3 regions of the Methylibium sp. T29-B genome follow, and region 2 is predicted to be linked to each of the others. Evidence: predicted binding sites of a transcription regulator. Region 2 holds the regulator's gene; each other region holds the start of a gene.
What was found. The regulator sigma-54, encoded in region 2, starts transcription at its own class of promoters, with help from an activator protein. The targets are predictions, from matches to a motif close to TGGCANGNAANCTGCTTT.

Region 1: a site for sigma-54 is predicted at 2,713-2,730, ahead of pedF (cytochrome c-550 PedF). Genes of this name have one in related genera too.
Region 3: a site for sigma-54 is predicted at 2,410-2,427, ahead of cydP (cytochrome oxidase putative small subunit CydP). Genes of this name have one in related genera too.

What each region holds. Positions count from the first base shown of each region.
Region 1 is NZ_AZSN01000102.1:3,802-12,242, forward strand. It holds gene Y694_RS26015 (response regulator transcription factor) at 1-273, shown strand, start outside; gene Y694_RS14960 (sigma-54-dependent Fis family transcriptional regulator) at 346-2,484, opposite strand; gene pedF (cytochrome c-550 PedF) at 2,765-3,238, shown strand; gene Y694_RS14970 (ABC transporter substrate-binding protein) at 3,235-4,065, shown strand; gene ruvC (crossover junction endodeoxyribonuclease RuvC) at 4,092-4,646, opposite strand; gene Y694_RS14980 (phosphatidate cytidylyltransferase) at 4,646-5,620, opposite strand; partial or broken gene Y694_RS14985 (lysophospholipid acyltransferase family protein) at 5,617-6,242, opposite strand; gene purH (bifunctional phosphoribosylaminoimidazolecarboxamide formyltransferase/IMP cyclohydrolase) at 6,294-7,889, opposite strand; gene Y694_RS14995 (Fis family transcriptional regulator) at 7,937-8,176, opposite strand; gene dusB (tRNA dihydrouridine synthase DusB) at 8,173-8,441, opposite strand, start outside.
Region 2 is NZ_AZSN01000212.1:226-4,773, forward strand. It holds partial or broken gene Y694_RS19710 (class I SAM-dependent RNA methyltransferase) at 1-518, opposite strand, end outside; gene Y694_RS19715 (RNA polymerase factor sigma-54) at 613-2,136, opposite strand; gene lptB (LPS export ABC transporter ATP-binding protein) at 2,136-2,891, opposite strand; partial or broken gene lptA (lipopolysaccharide transport periplasmic protein LptA) at 2,888-3,516, opposite strand; gene Y694_RS19730 (thiol:disulfide interchange protein DsbA/DsbL) at 3,609-4,253, opposite strand; partial or broken gene Y694_RS19735 (SPOR domain-containing protein) at 4,313-4,548, opposite strand, start outside.
Region 3 is NZ_AZSN01000016.1:1,791-10,231, forward strand. It holds gene cydB (cytochrome d ubiquinol oxidase subunit II) at 1-624, opposite strand, end outside; partial or broken gene Y694_RS04545 (cytochrome ubiquinol oxidase subunit I) at 635-2,190, opposite strand; gene cydP (cytochrome oxidase putative small subunit CydP) at 2,187-2,399, opposite strand; gene Y694_RS04555 (OsmC family protein) at 3,004-3,450, shown strand; gene Y694_RS04560 (C4-dicarboxylate ABC transporter) at 3,514-4,467, shown strand; gene Y694_RS04565 (sigma 54-interacting transcriptional regulator) at 4,504-5,778, opposite strand; gene Y694_RS04570 (DUF2892 domain-containing protein) at 6,143-6,331, shown strand; partial or broken gene Y694_RS04575 (MBL fold metallo-hydrolase) at 6,358-7,241, shown strand; gene Y694_RS04580 (bifunctional protein tyrosine phosphatase family protein/NAD(P)/FAD-dependent oxidoreductase) at 7,329-8,441, shown strand, end outside.

The sequences.
Region 1 (8,441 bases), on a different contig from region 2:
GGCCGCCGGGTGTTTTCCAGCGAACTGGTCGAGGCGATGCTCGATCCCCTGGAAGTGGAGCGCGGCGGGCCGCTGCGGCAGCTCACGCCGCGCGAGTTCGATGTGCTGCGGCTGGCCGCCCAGGGCCTCGCGACGCGTGCGATCGCCGAGGCCATGCACCTCGGCGACAAGACGGTGCTGAACTACATGTCGCTGATCCGGCAGAAGCTGGGTGCAGCGAACGACCTGCAATTGCTGCGGCTGGCGGCGCAGAACGGCCTGGTCGAGCTCTGACCACGGCGCGGTGCCGGCGCCGACGCAGATCCGTCCGGACCTGGTTTTCGCCGGCACTGCACCCGGTGGCGCTCAACGGCCGGCGCCTGGCGGCCAGTAGAGCTTGCGGTAGATCGTGTTGCGGCTGATGCCCAGTCGCCGGGCGGCGACCGAGATGTTGCCGCCGGCCTCGGCCAGCGCGCGGCGGACGGTGTCGTGCTCGAGCTGGTGCAGCGTGCTGCGTCCGCCCGGCGCTTCGCCGACCTGGGCGCTGCCGAGGCCGTCGGGTGCTGCCGCGTCCGAGGGTTGCGGGTTAGTGTGCTGGGCCATGCTCACCGGCGGCCGAGAGGCGGCGACCGAGGCGGGCTCCTCGTCCAGTGTGCGACGCGCATCCTGCAGAAAGTCTTCGGACAGGTGGTCGACGGTGATCACGGCATCGTCGCCAGCCATCGCCACCGCGGTGCGCAGCACGGTGGCCAACTGGCGGATATTGCCCGGCCAGCGGCAAGCCTGCATCAGCCGCAACACCTCGGCGTCGAGGCGCAGCAGACGACCACGGCACTCGCGCTTGAGCAGCTTCTCGGTCAGCGCCAGCAGGTCGGTGCGCTCGCGCAGCGCCGGCAACTGCACCACCAGGCCGTTCAAGCGGTAGTACAGGTCCTCGCGAAACTGCTTGCGGTCGATCAGTTCTCGCAGCGGTTGATGGGTCGCGCTGATGACCGACACATCGACCGGCAGCGCCCGCGTGCCACCGAGCGGCGTGACCTCACGTTCCTGCAGCACCCGCAGCAGCCGCGCCTGCAGGCCCAGCGGCATGTCGCCGATCTCGTCGAGGAACAGCGTGCCGCCGTGCGCCTGCAGGACCTTGCCCACGGCGCCCTTGCGGCGCGCGCCGGTGAACGCGCCTTCCTCGTAGCCGAACAGCTCCGACTCGATCAGGGTCTCGGGGATCGATGCGCAGTTGACGGCAATGAAGGGGCCGCTGGCGCGGCGCGAGCCCTGGTGGATCGCGCGGGCCAGCATTTCCTTGCCGGTGCCGGTCTCGCCCTGGATCAGCACCGGGATGTCGCGGTCGAGCACTCGCTTGACGCGCGTGACCACGTCGTCCATGCGCGCATCCCCGGTCTGCAGCTGTCGCAGGCTCGGCGACGGCGGCACGGCATTGGGATGGGCCGTCGGTTCGCGAGCGGTGTCGGGCAGCGCGTCGCGGGCGGCCGGCTCGCGGGCCGCCTCGTGGGCGAGCGCCTCCGGCTGATCGTCACGGGCGCGGCCCAGTTGGTGCCAGCCGGTGCCATTGAAGCGGGCGTTCGCATGGATCTGGCGGCCGTCGGGCAGGCTCAGCTCCAGTGGCGTCGACAGCGTCGAGCCGAAATGGTCGACCAGCGCTCCGAGCGACACGCCGAACAGGCCGGTGACCGTGTTCATCCGCAAGGCCGCGCCCGACAGGCGCAGCATGTCCAGTGCGGCGCGATTGGCGGCCAGCAGCTTGCCGTCCTGCCCGACGGAGACGATGCCTTCCATCAGCGTGCCGAGATAGTCGCGACGCAGGTGGAAATGCAGGCGCAGGGTCTGGTGGCTGTCCTCGATCAGCCAGTGGTTCTGGATCATGCGCGCCGACATCTTCACCAGGCCCATCGTGTGGACGTGGAAGGAGTGGTGATCGCCGCTGACGTCGAGCACGCCGACCAGGTTGCCGCGCGGATCGAAGATCGGCGAGGACGAGCAGGTCAGGAACTGGTTGGCGTGGACGAAGTGCTCGTCGGCATGCACGATGGTCGGCGTTTCGGTGACCAGCGCGGTCCCGATGGCGTTGGTGCCCTTGCTCGATTCGCTCCAGTTGACGCCCGGCGCCAGCGCGACCTTGGACGCACGCGTCAGGAAGTCGTCGTGACCGATCGAATGCAGCACCGTGCCCTGCACGTCGGTCAGCAGCACCATGCTCTGCGTCGCGAGAATCTGCTCCAGCAGCATCTCCATCACCGGCACCGCATGGAGCGACAGACAGCGGTTGCGCTCCCGGGCCACCGCCAGATCCGAGCGCATCAGCGGGGTGTGGTCCGGCGGCCGGATCGGGCTCAGCCGCAGCGAGGCACAGCGTTCATGCGACTGCGCGATGGTGTCGACGTGACCCGGGTCCGGCGGCAGCCAGACGCTCGTCGCGGAATGGCCGAACCCGGACGGGCGCCGGCTGTCACGCTGGGCAGCGCGCGTGGCGGTGGGGGATGCGGTCATCGTGTCTCCTTGGGGGCGTCAGCCTCTCGGGCGGCCGGCAGCCGCCTCTGCTGTGTGTCCATTGCCTAGGCGTTTGAACGCCTTGTCGTCACTGCCTGAATCGTCCCCCTGTCACCGTGCCAGCCTGGCCCTGCGGCACATCCATGGGGAGCGTCAGTATGCTCCAGTGTGGAGCAAAATGACGGTGTGAACCGTCACGAGCAGGGGTTCGGGGCAGAACTGTGGCGATGGCACATCACTTGCACCCTCGGACTGTCCCTCTGATTTGGAGCATCTTTCTATGAACTTTCGTACCCAGTGCCTGCGCCATCTCGTCGCGCTGAGCCTGATCGCCGGCGCCGCGGGCGCCTACGCCCACGGGGACGTCACGCCGCAGGCCGTCGATACCCAGTCGCTCCCCGCGCTCGGTGATACATGGCGCGCCGAGAATCCGTACCGCAAGAACGACGAGGCCATCAAGATCGGCACCTCGGCCTATAACCAGAACTGTGCCCGCTGCCATGGCCTGGAGGCCATCTCCGGCGGGATCGCTCCCGATCTGCGCAAGCTCGACGGCGAATGCGCCACGCTGAAGGACGACAAGAAGAAGGCCGCCTGCGTGAAGGAAATGGACGAGTATTACGCCACCACGGTGCGCCACGGACGCACCCGCAACGGCGCCGTCTACATGCCGCCGTTCGAGGGCGTGATGCAGCAGGAAGCGGTCTGGGCCATCAAGAGCTACCTCGAAACCCGCCGCGAGAAGCCGCTGTGATCTCCCGTCGCCGGTTGCTGGGGGCCTCCGCGGCACTGGCGCCGCTGTCCGCGCCGCTCCGTGCCGAGGGCAGCGCGCTGGAACGCGTGCGGCGCAGCGGGAGGCTGGTGGTGGCGGTCTACCAGGACATGCCGCCGTTCAACCTGAACGGTCAGGGCGTCGATGTCGATCTGGCCGCGGTGCTGGCCGACAGCGTGGGCGTGCCGCTCAGCCTGTTGCCGATCCCGGCCGGCGAGAGCGTCGGCGACGACCTGCGCAACGCCGTCTGGCGCGGCCACTACCTCGGCTGGGGTCCGGCCGACGTGATGCTGCATGTGCCGATGGACCGCCCGCTGATCGAGGCCAATCCGCAGGTGGAGGTGTTCGGCGCCTACTACCGCGAGACGGTCATGCTGGCCTGGGACAGCGAGCGCGGTCCGACGCCCGAGACCATCGAGGCCCTGCGCGGGCAGAAGATCGCGGTGGCGGGCGTGTCCCTGCCGGGCTACCTGCTGGCCAGCGCCGACTCCGGCGCCCTCCGCGACACGCTCAGCACCCAGCACGCCGACGGCGTGGCAGCGGCGAAGACCCTGCTCTCCGGCGAGGTGGTGGCGGCCGCCGGCCTGGCCTCCGAACTGGAGGCGACGCTCGCCGGCCAGCCGCGCTACAAGATCGTGCCGCTGCCGCCGATCCCGCGAGCGCCGCGCAACGGCTGGGTGGTCGGCTGTGCCGTGAAGCGCGGCGCGACCGACCTGGCGCAGGTGATGCAGCGCCGCCTGATCGACCTCAACAACGGCACAGGCCTGCGCGATCTCTTCCGGCGCCACAACGTCGTCTGGCGCGGCTGATCGCCGCCGACCGGCCTCGGCGCCGGTCAATAGCTGCGGCCCTTGCGGTATTGCGCATGGGCGCGCCGCGCCAGCGGGCTGACGGCGGCGATCGCCGCCTGCGACGCGCCCGCGTGCGCATGGCAGACCGCGAGGCCGAGCGCATCGGCTGCGTCCCGGCTCGGCTCACCGGGCAGCGACAGCAGCCGCGCCACCATGGCCTGCACCTGCTCCTTGCGGGCGTGGCCGTGGCCGACGATCGCCTTCTTCATCTGCAACGCGGTGTACTCGGCCACGGCCAGATCGCCCGACACCAGCGCCGCCAGTGCCGCGCCCCGGGCCTGACCGAGCAACAGCGTCGATTGCGGATTGACGTTGACGAACACGATCTCGACCGCGGCGCAGTCCGGCTGGTAGCGCGCCGCGACCTCGCGCACACCCTCGAAGATGATCTTCAGCCGCCCCGGCAGGTCGCCGTTCGGCAGCGCGTCGGTGCGTACCGTGCCGCTGGCGATGTAGTGCAGCCGCGACCCCTCGCACTCGACCACGCCGAATCCGGTGGTGCGCAGCCCTGGATCGATGCCGAGGATCCGTGTCGCCATCAGAAGCTCAGGTTGAAGTACCAGCGCACGGAATGGAAGAACACAGGCGCCGCGAAGCACAGCGGCGCCACGCGGTCGAGCAGGCCCACCGCACCGGTGACCGAGGCGCGGTTGCCCCAGTAGTGCACGCCGGCGTCGCGCTTGAGCGCCTTCATCACGAACTCGCCCATCGTGCCGCAGGCACTGGCGATCAGCGCCATCACCATCGCTTGCCCCGGCTTGAAGGGTGTGATCCAGTACAGCAGACCGCCGACGATCGCCGCCACCAGCGCGCCGATCAGCCAGGCACGGTAGCTGAAGCTGCGGCTGATGTGGCGCGCCACGGGGCGGCGGCGCAGGCGCCGGCTCGCGGCCTCCTGAGCGATGTGGGCCACCGCGACCACCAGCACCAGGAAGAACACCAGGAAGGCCCCGCGATCCTCGCGGTTCGGAAACTGCAGCAGCAACAGCGCCGGTGTATGGCTCATGCCGTAGACGCAGACCATGATGCCCCACTGGATCTTCGCGTTGCGCTCGAGGAAGCGCTCCGGGTCGCCGGCCAGCGCGCTCACCACCGGGATCGCCAGGAAGATGTAGACCGGAATGAAGACCGAAAACAGGTCGAAATTGCGGTTGGCCACCAGCAGGTACTGCAGCGGCAGCACGATGAAGAAGGCCAGGATCAGGCTGCGGTGATCGCTGCGCCGCGTGTGCATCAGAGTGATGTACTCGCGCAGCGCCAGGAAGCTGAGCACGCCGAACAGCAGTGTCGCCCCCGCCGCACCCGACACCCAGGCGAGCCAGAACACCGAGGCGCCGATCCACAGGGCGCGCAGCTCGCGCTTGAACCGTTCGTGCCGGTCGCGGCTCTCTTCACCGCGCTCGCGCAGCGAGCGCAGCAGGGCCACGGCGCTGATCAGCAGCAGCGCGCCGAACACCAGCAGGAACAGCAGGCCCACCTGCTGCGAGGCACTGAGCTGCCGCAAGCCGCTCATGCCGCGACGTCCTTCAGCACGACCACGGCCGCGCGTGCGCGGTCGAGGAAGTCGCGCTTGCTCTCGCCGGGCGTCAGCGGCGCCAGCGGCGCGCCGAAGGTCACCGAGCACAGGATGGGCACCGGCACCACCTCCCCCTTGGGCATCACGCGCTGCACGTTGTCGATCCATGCGGGGATCAACTGCACCGTGGGGAACTGCTCGGCCAGGTGGTACAGGCCGCTCTTGAAGGCCTGCGGGTCGCCGCGGTTGCTGCGCGTGCCTCGGGGAAGATCACCAGCGAGTCACCGCTTCGCAGGGCCTCGACGAGGGGCTCGAGCGGGTCCTGGTCGTCCGTGCGCTGGCGCGCCACGTAGACCGCGTTGAACACCTCGCGCGTGATCCAGTGGCGCAGCGGGCTGGCGGTCCAGTAGTCCTTCGCGGCGATCGGCCTCGTACGGGCGCGCAGGTCGCGCGGCAACGCGGCCCAGATCAGCACCCAGTCGAGGTGGCTCTGGTGGTTGGCGAAGTAGATGCGCTGCTCTGCCTTCGGCGGGCAGCCGTACCAGTGCCCCTGCGCCCCGGTGATGAGCCGTGCCAGGAAGGACAGCAGCAGGCCTACCGAGTCGGCGGCGGCGGACATGGTCCCCTGCTATTCGGAGCACGCGCCACAGGGCCCCGCTGCCGGCCGTGCTCAGTGCCTGAAGTGACGCACACCTGTCAGCACCATCGCGATGCCGCGTTCGTTGGCGGCGGCGATCACCTCGTCGTCGCGCAGGCTGCCGCCGGGCTGGATGACGCTGCGCGCTCCGGCATCGGCCAGCACGTCGAGGCCGTCGCGGAACGGGAAGAAGGCGTCGCTCGCGACCGCCGAGCCGGCCAGGCTCAGGTCGGCGTGGCTGGCCTTGATGCTGGCGATGCGCGCGCTGTCGAGCCGGCTCATCTGGCCGGCGCCGACGCCGAGCGTCATGCCGTCGCCGCAGAACACGATGGCATTGCTCTTGACGAACTTGGCCACCTTCCACGCGAACAGCAGGTCGGCCAGCTGTCCGTCGGTCGGCGCCAGCTTCGTGACGACTTTCAGGTCCTGCAGTCCGAGCACGTGGTTGTCGGCGCTCTGGATCAGCAGACCCGAGCCGACGCGCTTGATGTCGTGCGAATTGAGGCCGCGCGACCAGGCGTCGGGCGCGTCGCGCTGCACGCCGTCGAGCGAGATCTGCAGCACGCGCGTGTTGGCCTTGGCGGCGAACACGGCGCGCGCCTCGTCGGTATAGCCGGGGGCGATCAGCACCTCGACGAACTGCTTCGCGATCGCCTGCGCTGCCGCGCCGTCGACCGGAACGTTGAAGGCGATGATGCCGCCGAACGCGGAGGTCGGGTCGGTGCGGAAGGCCTTGCCATAGGCCTCGGCCGCGTTGGCGCCGAGGGCCACGCCGCAGGGGTTGGCGTGCTTGACGATCACGCAGGCCGGCCCGTCGACGGAAGCGTCGAAGCCTTTCACGCACTCCCACGCCGCATCGGCGTCGGCGATGTTGTTGTACGACAGCTCCTTGCCCTGCAGCTGCACGGCGCTCACCAGCGAGCCAGGCGCCGGGTGCAGGTCGCGGTAGAACGCGGCGCTCTGGTGCGGGTTCTCGCCGTAGCGCAGGTCCTGCAGCTTGACGAAGCGGCCGTTGCTTTGCGCCGGGAACTCGGCGCGCGTGCCGTCGGGGCGCAGCGCCGACAGGTGGTCGCTGATGGCCGCGTCGTAGTTGCTGATGCGGTTGAAGGCCGCGACCGCAAGCGCGAAGCGCGTGCTCTCGCTCACCCGGCCGTCCTGCTGCAGGTCGGCCAGCACGCCGGCGTACTGCGAGGCGTCGGTCAGCACCGCCACGTCCTTCCAGTTCTTGGCGGCCGAACGCACCATCGCCGGTCCGCCGATGTCGATGTTCTCGATCGCGTCCTCCAGCGTGCAGCCGGGCTTCGCGACTGTGGCCTCGAAGGGGTAGAGGTTGACCACCAGCAGGTCGATCGTCTCGATGCCGTGCGCGGCCAGCGAGGCCATGTGCGCCGGCAGGTCGCGGCGCGCCAGCAGGCCGCCGTGGATGGTCGGGTGCAGCGTCTTCACGCGACCGTCGAGCATCTCGGGGAAGCCGGTGTGGTCGGCCACCTCGGTGACCGGGAGGCCGCTGTCGGCCAGCAGCCTGGCCGTGCCACCGGTCGAGAGCAGCTTCACGCCCAGCGCATGCAGGGACCGGGCGAGTTCGACGATGCCGGTCTTGTCGGAAACGGAGAGGAGGGCGGTGGCCATGGCGGTCGTGGAAGCGGGGTAGGGGCGGAAAACGGAGTACGGCGCGCTCAGGGCTTGATGAGCTTGTGCTCGAGCAACTTGCGCCGCAGGGTGTTGCGGTTGATGCCCAGCCACTCGGCGGCGCGTGACTGGTTGCCTTCGGCGTGCTGCATCACCACGTCGAGCAGCGGCTTCTCGACCACCTGCAGCACCATGTCGTAGATGTTGCGCGGATCGGCGCCGCGCAGGTCCTTGAAGTAGGCATCGAGGCCCTCGCGAATGCACGCGTCGATGTGCTTCTTGGTCATGCAGCCTCTTGTTCGAAGGACGGTTCGAGCGCCGCTGCTGCTTGCGGCAGCAGCTCATGCTCGACCCCGAGGGCATCGAAGAAATCGCCGACAGCGGCGACTTGCGCCTCGCAGCGCTCCAGTGTGTTCATTCGGGCGCGGAACAGGGCACCGCCCGGCAACGCGTGCACTGCCCAGCCGATGTGCTTGCGCGCGGTGCGCACGCCGGCGTATTCGCCGTACAGGCCGTAGTGGTCGTGCAGGTGTTCGATCAACCAGGCCTTGG
Region 2 (4,548 bases):
CGCTTGAACAGCGCCTCGCCCGAGGTGTCGACATACAGCGTGGCGTGCTCGGGCGCCAGGTGCAGCAGCAGCGGCAGGTCGGGGCGGCGGGTGTCGACGCTCGGGCGCGCGCCGAGCGCGTCGCGCATCGCGTCGCAGACACCGTCCTTGATGCGCAGCGCGGCGAAGTTCAGGCTCTTGAGCGGCGCGCGCTGCGCGGTCACGTCCACCTTCAGGGTCTGCGTCGGCGTGATCCAGTCGGGCCAGCGCGGGCTGCGGGCCAACGCGTACAGGTCGTCCTCGCTGCGGTAGGGCGCATCGGCCACCTGCCACAGCACGCGCTGGGCGAGCCGGCTGCCGAGGTTGAGTGCCATCGCCTCGCGCGGGCCGCCGCGCACCATCACGCCGCCGCGCTGCGTCTGCGCCGCCGCGCCCGGCAGCAACCGGGCAACCTCGTCGGCGAGCAGCGCCTCGACGCCGGCCGCGCAGGGGAGGAACAAGGAGGACGGCGGGGCGTCGGGCGGAAGGGCGACGTTCATGCGTGCAGAGGGGTTCGAGGGTTGCGCTCGCGCCTCGGTCGACACCGGGCGGGGCGCTGGGTCTTGTTGCCGGTTCGGGCCCGAGACCTCGTCGTCACATCATCGTGCGCCGCAGGTTGGCCGGCGCGATCTTCAGCGCCTCGCGGTACTTCGCCACCGTGCGGCGTGCCACCTGGATGCCCTGCTCTTCCAGCATGCTGCTGAGCTGGCTGTCCGACAGCGGCTTCTTGGCGTCCTCGGCACTGACCAGCTGCTTGATCAGCGCACGCACCGCGGTGCTCGACGCATTGCCACCGGCCTCGGTGTTGAGCGAGGAGCCGAAGAAGTACTTCAGCTCGAAGGTGCCGTAGGGCGTGGACATGTACTTGGCGGTGGTCACGCGCGAGATGGTCGACTCGTGCAGACCCAGCTCGTCGGCGATCTCGCGCAGCACCAGCGGCTTCATCGCGATCGCGCCATGGCTGAAGAAGGCCTTCTGGCGCTCGACGATGGCCTGCGACACGCGCTGGATGGTGTCGAAGCGCTGCAGGATGTTCTTCATGAACCAGCGCGCCTCCTGCAGCCGCGAGCTCAGGCCCGCGCCCGATTCGGTGCGCGCGCCCCGCTGCTGCTTGATGGCCTGGGCGTAGAGGTCGTTGATGCGCAGCTTGGGCATCACGTCGGGGTTGAGCACCACGCGCCAGCCGCGGCCGGCCTTCTGCACGATGACATCGGGCACGATGATGTTGGCCTCGGCCTTGGTGAAGGGCCGGCCGGGCTTGGGCTCGCAGCGCACGATCAGCGCCTGCGCGGCCTTCAGCAGCTCCTCGTCGGCGCCGGTGGCGGCCATCAGCTTCTTGCCGTCGCGCCGCGCCAGCAACTCGAGGTGGTACTTGCAGATCAGGATCGCGATCATCTGCGCCTCACAGCGCGGTCCGGCCCGCAGCTGCAGCGTCAGGCACTCTGACAGGTCGCGCGCACCGACGCCCAGCGGCTCCAGGTTGTGCAGCCACTTCAGCGCGCAGCGCAGGCGGTCGAGCAGCTCCTCGACCGCGATGTCGTCCTCGTCGCCGGCCAGGCGCTGGGCGATCTCTTCCAGGGGGTCGGCCAGGTAGCCGTCCTCGTCGAGCGATTCGATCAGCACCATCACCGCGCCGCGGTCCTCGTCGCTCAGGCGCATGCCGCGCAACTGGTCGCGCAGGTGGTCCTGCAGGCTCACCCCGGCGCTGCTGCGCTCCATGGGGTCGAACTCGTCGCTGTCGTTGTTGCCGGCCTTGCCGGGCGTCTCGCGGATGCCGTCGAAGTCCTCGCGCTCGGTGCCGTTCTCCCAGTCCTCGCGCTCGGTGGTGCCGAACTCGGCCGCATCCACCGCGACCGGCTCGGGGTCGGCGGCCACCTCGGACCCCGAGCCCTCCCAGGCGTCATCGGCCTGGCGCTCCGTGGCCGTGGCGCGCTCCACCGGCGCGTCGAACGGGGTCGGCGCATCTTCCTCCACTTCGAGGAAGGGGTTCTGCTCCAGCATCTGCTCGACTTCCTGGTGAAGCTCGAGCGTGGAAAGCTGCAGCAGCCGGATCGACTGCTGAAGCTGCGGCGTGAGCGCCAGATGCTGCGAAAAACGGACCTGCAGGGAAGGCTTCATCACATCCTGAAGTGCTCGCCGAGGTAGACCTTGCGGACGTCGGCGTTCTCGACGATCTGCTCGGGGGTGCCTTCGGCCAGCACGCGTCCTTCGCTGATGATGTAGGCGCGGTGGCAGATGCCCAGGGTCTCGCGCACGTTGTGGTCGGTGATCAGCACGCCGATCCCGCGGCTCTTGAGGAAGCCGATGATTCGCTGGATCTCGATCACCGCGATCGGATCGACGCCGGCGAACGGCTCGTCGAGCAGGATGAAGCGCGGCTGCGTGGCCAGCGCGCGGGCGATCTCGACGCGCCGCCGTTCGCCGCCCGACAGTGCCGGTGCCGGGCTGTCGCGCAGCTTGTCGATCGACAGGTCGTGCAGCAGGCCGTCGAGCAGCTCGTCGATGCGTGCCTTGGTGTAGGCCTTGCCGCGTTCGTCGAACTGGAGCTCCAGCACCGCGCGGATGTTCTCCTCGACGGTGAGCTTGCGGAAGATCGAGGCCTCCTGCGGCAGGTAGGACAGCCCGAGGCGCGAGCGCTGGTGGATCGGCAGGCGCTCGATCGGCGCGCCGTCGATGCGGATCTCGCCGGCGTCGGCGCGCACCAGGCCCACGATCATGTAGAAGCTGGTGGTCTTGCCGGCGCCGTTCGGGCCCAGCAGGCCCACCACCTCGCCGGCCGCAACGGCCAGGTGCACGTCCTTGACGACCTTGCGGGCGCCGTAGCTCTTCTGCAGTCCGCGAGCCTCCAGGCGGCTCGCCATCGCCGTGTTCATGGCCGCGTCCCCGCCCCGGAGTTTGGCGCCGAAGCCGGGTTCTCGCGCGGCGTCAGCACGCCGCGCACCCGGCCTGGCGCGGCCGCGGAGGCCGGGCCGCCGAGCACCTGGAAGACCTCGGTCACGTTGTCGTAGGAGATGGTGTTGCCGGCCACCTCGTCGGCCAGCGTGCTGCCGCGGAAGCGCCGCAGCACGGCCTGGTTCACGAGCCGCACGGTGTCGCCGCGGCCGTCGTACTCGAGGCGCTCGGCCTCGCCCTCGATGTACTCGTCGTTGCTGCCGCGCTTCTGGCGGAAGTAGGCACGCTTGTTCGGCCAGCCGGTCGCCACCGCGGACTGGTAGCCTCGGGACTCTGGCGCACCTCCACGCGGTCGGCGCGGATGACGATGCTGCCCTTGGTGATCTCGACGTTGCCCGACAGGATGTTCAATTGCTTGACCTCGTCGACCCGGGCCGAGTCGGCAGTGAAGGCCAGCGGCTGGCTGCGGTCAGCCTTTTCGGCGGCGAAGGCCGGCAGCAGGGCCAGCCCCAGCACCGCCAGGACGGCCCGGCAAACAGGCTGCGCCAGCAAGGTGCACCGCGATGCAGGATAGGGGGTCGGAGCGGACATGGAGGGAATCGGCATGAATCTTGCTGCCGATTCTAGGGTGAGTTCGATCGCTTGCCACGGCCGGCCGCCGCTCCGACGGCCGCTGTCGCGTCGACGCCAAACGAGGGTCAGCCGCCCTTGCGGATCTGCGCGATCAGGTGGTCGGTGATCGCCAGCGCGCGGTCGTTGCTGCCGGCCAGCGAACCCGAGGTGTAGTAGGACCCGTTGATGCCGATCGCCGGCGTGCCGTCGATCTTGTAGCCGGCCGACAGCGCGGCGGCCTGGCGGGCCTTGGTCTGCACCGAGAACGAGTTCATCACGTCGAGGAACTTGGCCTTGTCGACGCCATTCTTCGCCACGAAGTCGCCGATCGCCTCGGGCGTGTTCAGCGGATTGCGTTCGACGTGCATCGCGGTGAAGACCTTGCGGTGCAGGGTGTCGACCAGCCCCAGGGCCTCGATCGCGAAGTACAGCTTCTGGTGCAGCACGAACGGCACCTCGCGGAAGGCGACCGGCAGGCGCCGGAAGGTGATGTCCGGCGGCAGCTTCTTGACCCAGGATTCGAGCATCGGCTCGAAGGCGTGGCAGTGCGGGCAGCCGTACCAGAAGAACTCCACGACCTCGAGCTTCTTCGGGTCCTGCGTCGGCTGGCGCTGCGACAGCTTCACGTAGTCCTTGCCCTCGACCGGACCGCCCTGGGCGTGGCCGAAGGCCGGCAGCAGTCCGACGCAGGTGGTGGCCAGCGACAGGGTCGTGAAGTCACGACGGTTCATGAGCATCCTTTCAGCGTTCAGACAGACGCAGCGGTGGAGTCATCCCCACGCCGCGAAGTTCATTTCTGCACCCGCACCAGCGCCGACACCATGCCGGCGCCGTCCAGCGTTTCCTTCACCTTCTCGGCCTCGGCGCGCTGCACGAACGGGCCGACGCGCACACGGTACATCGTCCGGCCCGATTGCTCGCGCTCGGTGATCTTGGACTCGAAGCCCTGGATCGCCAGCTTGGCGCGCTGGGCCTCGGCTTCCTCGGTGCGCGCGTAGGCGCCGACCTGCACGAAATAGACAAACG
Region 3 (8,441 bases), on a different contig from region 2:
GGCAGCGCCGACAGCGCCCCGCGCCGCGCGCCGCTGGATCTCGCCCTCGGTGCGGTGCGCGAGGTACATGCCGCCGTGCATCGTGATCATCGCGCTGCTCACCACACCGGCCAGCAGCGCGAATGGGTTGAGCAACTGCCAGAAGCTGCCGGCGTAGGTGCTGACGAGGTAGTCGTCGAAACCGAAGGGCACGCCCTGCAGCAGGTTGCCGAAGGCCACGCCGAAGATCAATGGCGGCACCGCGCCGCCGATGAACAGGCCCCAGTCCCAGGTGCTGCGCCACGTGGCGTTGTGGATCTTGCTGCGGTAGTCGAAGCCCACAGGGCGGAAGAACAGCGCCCACAGCACCGCCAGCATGGCCCAGTAGAAGCCGCTGAACGCGGTGGCATAGACCAGCGGCCAGGCTGCAAAGATGGCGCCGCCACCGGTGATGAACCAGACCTGGTTTCCGTCCCAGTGCGGGCCGACGGTGTTGATGACGACGCGGCGTTCTTCATCGCCGCGACCGACGAAGGGCAGCAGCGTGCCCACGCCCATGTCGTGGCCGTCCATGATGGCGAAGCCGACCAGCAGCACGCCGACGAGCAGCCACCAGATCACCTTGAGGGTTGGATAGTCAAGCATCGCGGTTCCTTCAGGCGTGAGCCGGCTCGAACTGGTAGCGGCCGGTGCCGAGGCTGCCCGGACCCTGACGCGCGAACTTCTGCATGAGGTAGACCTCGACGATCAGCAACACCGTGTAGAAGCCGACGAAGCCGGCCAGCGAGCCATAAAGGCTGTTCACGCTCAGCGTCGACACGCTCAGGTGCGTGGGCAGCACGCCATAGATCGTCCAGGGCTGGCGGCCGTACTCCGCCACCACCCAACCCAGTTCGCAGGCCAGCCAGGGCGCCGGCAGCATCCACACAGCCCACTTCAGCAGCCAGGGCTTGCCGGTGCAGGCGCCCTTCAGCGTGCTCCAGAAGGCCAGACCGAAGAGCAGCAGCATGGCCATGCCCAGCGCCACCATCAGGCGGAAGCTCCAGAACATCGGCGCCACCCGCGGCACGGTGTCGTTGACCGCCCGGTCGATGATGTCCGGCGTGGCTGTCCTGACGTCAACCACGTACTTCTTCAGCAGCAGACCGAAGCCGAGGTCGGCCTTGTGCCGCTCGAAGGTCTCCTTGGCCGCGACGTCATCGCGGTGCTTGCGCAGGGCTTCCAGCGCGGTCACCGCCACGATGCCGCCTTCAATGCGTTGACGGTTGCGCGCCTTGATCTCGCGGATGCCGGGAATCTCCTTGCTGATGCTGCGGGTGCCGATCAGCCCCATCACCCACGGCACCTCGATCGCCCAGTCGTTCTTCTGCGCTGCCTCGTTGGGCCAAGCCACCACATTGAAGCTCGCCGGCGCAGGCTCGGTCTCCCACATCGCTTCGATGGCCGCCATCTTGGTCTGCTGGGCCTCGCCCACCGTGTAGCCGGACTCGTCACCCAGCACGATCACGCTCAGCGTCGAGGCCAGGCCGAAGGCCGCGGCCACGCGGAAGCTGCGCTTGGCGAACTCGACGTCGCGGCCCCGCAGCAGATACCAACTGGAGACCGACAGCACGAACATGGCCCCGGTCACGTAGCCGGCCGACACCGTGTGCACGAACTTGGCCTGGGCATCTGGTTGAAGACGACGGCCCAGAAGTCCGTCATCTCCATGCGCATGGTCTGGTAGCTGAACTCGGCGCCGACGGGGTTCTGCATCCAGCCATTGGCGATCAGGATCCACAGGGCGCTGAGGTTGGTGCCGATGGCCATCAGCAGCGTGACCATCAGGTGCTGCGTCTTGCGCAGGCGATCCCAGCCGAAGAAGAACAGGCCGATGAAGGTCGACTCGAGGAAGAAGGCCATCAGCCCTTCGATGGCCAGCGGGGCGCCGAAGATGTCGCCCACGTAGTGCGAGTAGTAGGCCCAGTTCGTGCCGAACTGGAACTCCAGCGTGATGCCGGTAGTGACGCCCAGCGCGAAGTTGATGCCGAAGAGCTTGCCCCAGAAGCGGGTCATGTCCTTCCAGATGACGTTGCCCGTCATCACGTAGACGCTCTCCATGATCACCAGCAGCCAGACCATGCCAAGGGTGAGAGGCACGAAGAGGAAGTGGTACATCGCCGTGGCCGCGAACTGCAGCCGCGACAAGTCGACGAGTTGCTCGGAAATCACTGGGGATGCTCCTGTCTTGTTGTCGGTGAGTTCGGCTGCCGGGTGGCCGAAGGGGTTGTTGGTGCCACGAGATGCGCAGCCGTCTGCTCGCTGCCGGCATCGACCGAGCTGTCGCGAACAAAGGTCCACCACAGCACGGCGAGCACGGCCAGCTTCACCGCCACGGCAGTGGTGAGGTGGCGCAGCAGTCGACTGTCATCGCGGTTCATGGGCTCCCTCTCTCCAAGTTCCGTGCCACCGCCCCCCCATGCCGTCGGCAAAGCGGCGATGCTTGCGCGCCCAGCAGGTGAGTTCGCGTTGTGGCGGTCTGCTCCCAATGCGAAGTCGAGCGTGGCCGTGACTGCCAAAGCGCGTCGCGACGCTGCCAGTCAAGGGCACTTGGCGGTGCTCTTGGCAGCGTTCGGCAGTGATTGACTTGTCGGCAGCAGCGCCTGCAATGGCACCGACTTGCGTCAGGCTTCCCTGTCTTCCGAGGAAGGAATTCGCATCAGCCAGACGCCATGCGTTGGGTCGGAGCCGCTCACACCGCTGGCATGAGATTCGCAGATACAGGGCATGGCGTAGGTGCAAACGGCCGAGTGGTGTCGTGCTCCTGCTGCCTTGGAGTCAGGGCTCGAGCCATGGACCTTCCCCGTTCCGAACCGCAGCCGCAACTCGCGAGGGCCGGTGCCTCGACCGGCGGCTACGACGCGGCCGTGCCGATCGCTTCTTCTGTACCAAACACAGAGGAAGACCCACCCTCGCTCCATCGCCAACCGATTCTCGCGCTGCCGCTTTGAACGCTCGACACCCCACCCCCGAGGAGACACCGCCATGAGCGAATCCACCCCGAGCGTCTGCCTGACACAAGTGCAGGACTACCAGTTCGACGTCGGCTTCGGCACGCCGGGCCCTGCACTGCGCGCCGACGAACCGCCACCGCTGGGCCAGGGCGGCGGTCCTTCGCCCGTTCAGCTGCTTGCTGCCGCGGTGGGCAACTGCCTCAGCGCCTCACTGCTGTTCGCACTGCGCAAGTTCAAGCAGGCACCGGAGCCCCTGTCCTGCAGCGTGCACGCAGACGTCGGGCGCAATGCCGAAGGCCGCATGCGCGTGCTGGCCATGACCGTCCGGCTGACTTTGGGCGTTCCTGCCGCCCGCCTCGAACACCTGGAACGCGTGCTCGCCACCTTCGAAGCCTATTGCACCGTCACGCAAAGCGTCAGCCCAGCGATCCCGGTGACGGTCGAAGTCTTGGATGCCCTCGGGGCCCACCTCAAGTGACGAGCACGCGGCCATGAGCACGGTTCGTTCGCCCCTGAAGCACCTGGCGCCCGGCTGGTATGCATGGTGATGGGCCTGGCGGGGCTGTCGCTGGCCTGGCATGCTGCCGCGCCTGTGCTGGGCGATGGCGCAGGTGCTGGCGCCCTCGTGATCGGCGCCACCGCTGCGCTTGTGTTCGCCGCGCTGCTTGCGGCCAGCCTGTGGCGCCTTCATCGCCACCCCGACGCCTGGGCCGACGACCTCAAGCACCCGGTGCGGCATGTGTTCCTGGCCGCCGTGCCCATCGCGTTGCTGCTGCTCGTCACAGCCGCGGTGTCCGCCGGACTCGGAGGTCCCGTGCTCGAAGCGCTGTGGTGGACGGCATCGCTGCTTCAACTGTCGATCACCGCCTGGGTGATGTCGCGCTGGTGGCGCAGCGGCCCCGGCGGCGGACTGCCTTGGGCGAGCCTGACGCCGGCTCTCTTCATCCCGATCGTCGGCAACGTGCTCGTGCCCCTCGCGGGCGTGCCGCTGGGCCGAGCTGAGTGGTCGGCTGCGCAGTTCGGCATCGGCGCGCTGTTCTGGCCGGTGGTGCTGGTGCTGCTGCTCGTGCGACTGGCGAATCAGGGCCTTTGGTCCAAGCGACTGTTGCCGACGACCTTTATCTTCATCGCGCCGCCGGCAGCCATCGGTTTGTCCGCGCTGCGCTTTGGCATCACGCCGCTGGTGGTCTGGGGCTCGTGGGGCGCAGCACTGTTTGCGCTGCTCTGGGTGACGCCCCTCTTGCGCCGCATCGCGGACCAGCCCTTCGGCATGGCGCACTGGGGCATGAGCTTTCCGATGGCCGCCTTCACGGCGTTGACACTTCGCCTGGCACCGACGGGGCCCCTGAGCGTGCTGGGCATCACGCTGCTGGCTGCCACATCGCTGCTGATCGCTGCACTCGTGCTGGCCACTCTTCGCGGGTTGCGCGACGGCAGCCTCCTGGCACCCGAAACCGTGCCCATCAGCGCAGGCGCCGGCATGGCGCCGGCCTGACGTCGATGTCCGCCAGCGTGCTTCGGCGGCCAGCCCTCAGACCAGGCCCAGCGCCTTCAGGCGTCGGTAAAGGGTGCGTTCGCTCAAGCCCGCCTGGCGCGCCAGTTCCTTGCGTGTGCAGCGCGAGGTCTCGGCGAGTCGGCGCAGGTCGGCGTCGCTGATCTCCCCACCGCGCGCGACGGTTCCGGCTGGTGCCGAGGCAGGGGCCGGGATGGCGACCGGGTGCGGTCCGTCGCCACTGAGAGACTCGGGAAGATGTTCAACTCGCACGATGCCGTCATCGGCAAAGAGGCGGGCACGGTCCAGCACGTTGCGCAGCTCGCGGATGTTGCCCGGCCAGTCATGGGCCTGCAATCTCGCCATCGCCTGGGCGTCGACCGATATGCGATGCTTGACGGGCCCGCCCCGTTGCAGGAAGGAATCCACCAGCATCGGGATGTCGTCCGCGCGCTCGCGCAACGGCGGCAGGTGGATCGGAAACGCGCTGATGCGGTAGTAGAGGTCCTGGCGGAAGCGGCCGTCGGCCACCATCTGCTGCAGCGGCTTGTGGGTGGCGGCCACCAGGCGGAAGTCGGCTTGCTGGGACTCGATCGAACCCACGCGACGGAAGGTGCCCGACTCGATCAAGCGCAACAGCTTGACCTGCATCGACAGCGGCACGTCGCCCATCTCGTCGAGAAACAGCGTGCCGCCCTTGGCCGTCTCGACCAGACCGGGCTTGCGCGCATTGGCACCCGTGAAGGCGCCCTTCTCGTAGCCGAACAGCTCGCTTTCGAACAGCGTCTCGGTCAGCCCCGAACAGTCGACCACGACGAAGGGGCCGTTCGCACGCGGACTGGCCTCGTGCACCGCACGCGCGAACAGTTCCTTGCCTGTACCCGATTCGCCCAGCAACAGCACCGGCAGCGTGGACGGCGCCACGCGCTGTACCGCCGCCAAAGCGGTGTTGAAGGCTGCTGCCCGCCCGACGAGGCCATCGGAACTGGGTCGGGCCGAGGCGCTGCGGACGGTGGCCAATCGCTCCACGTAGGCCACCACCTCCCGCTGCGCGCCGAGGATGGGGCGCAGTTCCACGTCCACGTGCTCCGGGCCACGCGGCGTGTGGTGGATGTGCAGCACCCGATCCGGGCCCTTGAGCTCGAAGGCCTTGCGCATCGGGCAATGCTCGCCCGCCTGGTCGCATGGCACGTCGTAGTGATGCGAGACGCGGAAGCACTTGTGCCCGATGTAGGGCTTGTCCACCGTTCCGAACTGACGTTGGTAGGCCGTGTTGGCGGCCAGGATGTTGTAGTCCGGGTCCAGCACGATCATCGGTTGCGCCTCGTGCTCGAGGAACGAGATCAGGGCCTGGACCTGGGGCTCAGTCCGCAGGGCAGCCGATTCGATCGGAATGTGCGCAGGGGTCTTGGTAGGCATGTTGGGCGGCAGGTTGCGGTGATTGTGCGCGCTGCTGCCAGCACTGCCAATCCGGGTCCATCACACTGCCATGCCTCACTGCCAGAGGCCGCCCTGGCATCGCCGAAGTTCTCGCCAACGGTCCGCGGCGGAAAGAAACTCGTTGCCAATCAATGACTTGGAAGACGGCACTGATTTCGACGGGGGATGGCACGCGTCTTGATCAGGAACAGGGTGTGGCTGCCGCCACGCCTGTCAAACAACCCACTGGAGACCGAGCATGAAGACGAACGAAGGCAGTGTGGATCGCGTGTTGCGCATCGTCGCAGGTCTGGTCCTGATCGGCCTGGCTGCCACCGGCAAGGTGGGCTTGTGGGGCTACATCGGCGTGGTGCCGCTGCTCACCGGCGCGGTCGGCTGGTGCCCGCTCTACACCGTGCTCGGCATCAAGACTTGCCCGACGCACTGATGCATCCGCTGAACAGGAGACCGCACATGCCCAACCGCAGCGCCCTGCAAGTCGAAGGTTTCTTCGACCCCGCCACCTGGACGGTCAGCTACATCGTGCTCGACAAGGGCACGATGCAATGCGCGCTGGTCGACAGCGTGCTCGACTACGACCCAAAGTCGGGCCGAACCTCGAACGCCAGCGCCGACCTCCTCATCGCGCGCGTGCGCGAACTTGGCGCCACGGTGCAGTGGATCCTGGAGACCCACGTCCATGCCGACCACCTGTCGGCCGCGCCCTACTTGAAGCAGGAACTCGGTGGCCAGCTCGGCATTGGCCAGCACATCACCACCGTGCAGAAGGTCTTCGGCAGCCTGTTCAACGCCGGGGCCGAATTCGCCCACGATGGCCGCCAGTTCGATCACCTCTTCAGCGATGGCGAGACCTTCCACATCGGTGGCATGGAGGCGCGCGCCATGCACACGCCGGGGCACACGCCGGCCTGCATGACCTATGTGATCGGCGACGCCAACCAGACCGCCGCCTTCGTCGGCGACACGCTCTTCATGCCCGACTACGGCACGGCACGCTGCGACTTCCCCGGCGGCGACGCGCGCACGCTGTTCCGGTCGATCAACAAGGTGCTGAGCCTGCGCCCGAAACCAAGCTCTACATGTGCCACGACTACCAGCCCGGCGGTCGCGAAGTGCAGTACGTCAGCACGGTAGCCGAAGAACGCGAGAAGAACGTGCACGTGCGAAATGGAATCAGCGAAGAAGAGTTCGTCGCCATGCGCCATGCACGCGATGCCACGCTGGGCATGCCTACGCTGATCCTGCCGTCGGTGCAGATCAACATGCGCGCGGGCCAGCTGCCCGAGCCGGAATCGAACGGCACGCGCTACATCAAGATCCCCTTGAACGCCGTGTAGAGCGTTTCCGCCGCTGCAGGCCGCCATCAGAGCGACCGCTTGCCATTTCAACGATGCGTTTCAGCGATTGCTCAGGAGACAAACCCCATGGACATCCGAACCCTTACCGGCGAACTGTCGGTCGCCCCGCAGATCGTTGCCTTGGATCTCAAGGCGCTGGCCGACGCGGGTTTCAAGTCGATCATCTGCAACCGGCCCGACGGTGAAGGCGCCGACCAGCCCAACTTCGAAGAGATCGAACGCGCGGCCGGCCAGCACGGCCTGCACAGCCGCTACCTGCCAGCCGAGTCGGGCAAGGTCACCGACGAACAGGGCGCGGCCTTCGGTGCGCTGATGGCCGAACTGCCCAAGCCGGTTCTCGCCTACTGCCGCACCGGGATGCGTTCGACCACGATGTGGGCGCTCTCGCAAGCCGGCCAAATGCCGCTGCCGCAGATCATCGAAAAGTCCTCGAAGGCAGGTTTCGACCTCAAGGGCGTGGTTCGCCGCATCGTCAACGGGGGCAAGACGCCGGTGGAAGTGGCCGATGCCACTCACGAGGTCGTCATCATCGGTGGCGGTGCCGCGGGCATCTCAGTGGCGTCCAGCCTGTTGGCGCGCAGCCCGGGCCTGGACATCGCCATCATCGACCCGGCCGACATCCACTACTACCAACCCGGCTGGACCCTGGTGGGCGCGGGCGTGTTCGACCCGGCCACCACCGCGCGCACGATGGCCAGCGTGCTGCCACGCGGCGTGCACTGGATCAAGTCCGCCGTCGCCGCCTTCGAGCCCGAGCGCGACGCCGTCATCCTCGATGGCTGCCGGGTGGTGAAGTACAAGCAGCTGGTGGTCTGCCCGGGCCTCAAGCTCGACTGGCATGGCATCGAAGGCCTGGCTGAATCACTCGGCCGCAATGGCGTGACCAGCAACTACCGCTACGACCTGGCTTCCTACACGTGGCACCTGGTGCAGCAGCTGCATCGTGGCAAGGCCATCTTCAGCCAGCCGCCGATGCCCATCAAGTGCGCCGGTGCGCCGCAGAAGGCCATGTACCTGTCGGCCGATCACTGGAAGCGCACGGGCGTACTCGGCGCCATCGACATCCAGTTCTGCAACGCCGGTGCGGTGCTCTTCGGCGTGGCCGACTACGTGCCGGCCTTGATGGAGTACGTCAAGGCGTATGGCATCGGGCTGAACTTCGGGCAGACGCTGGTCTCG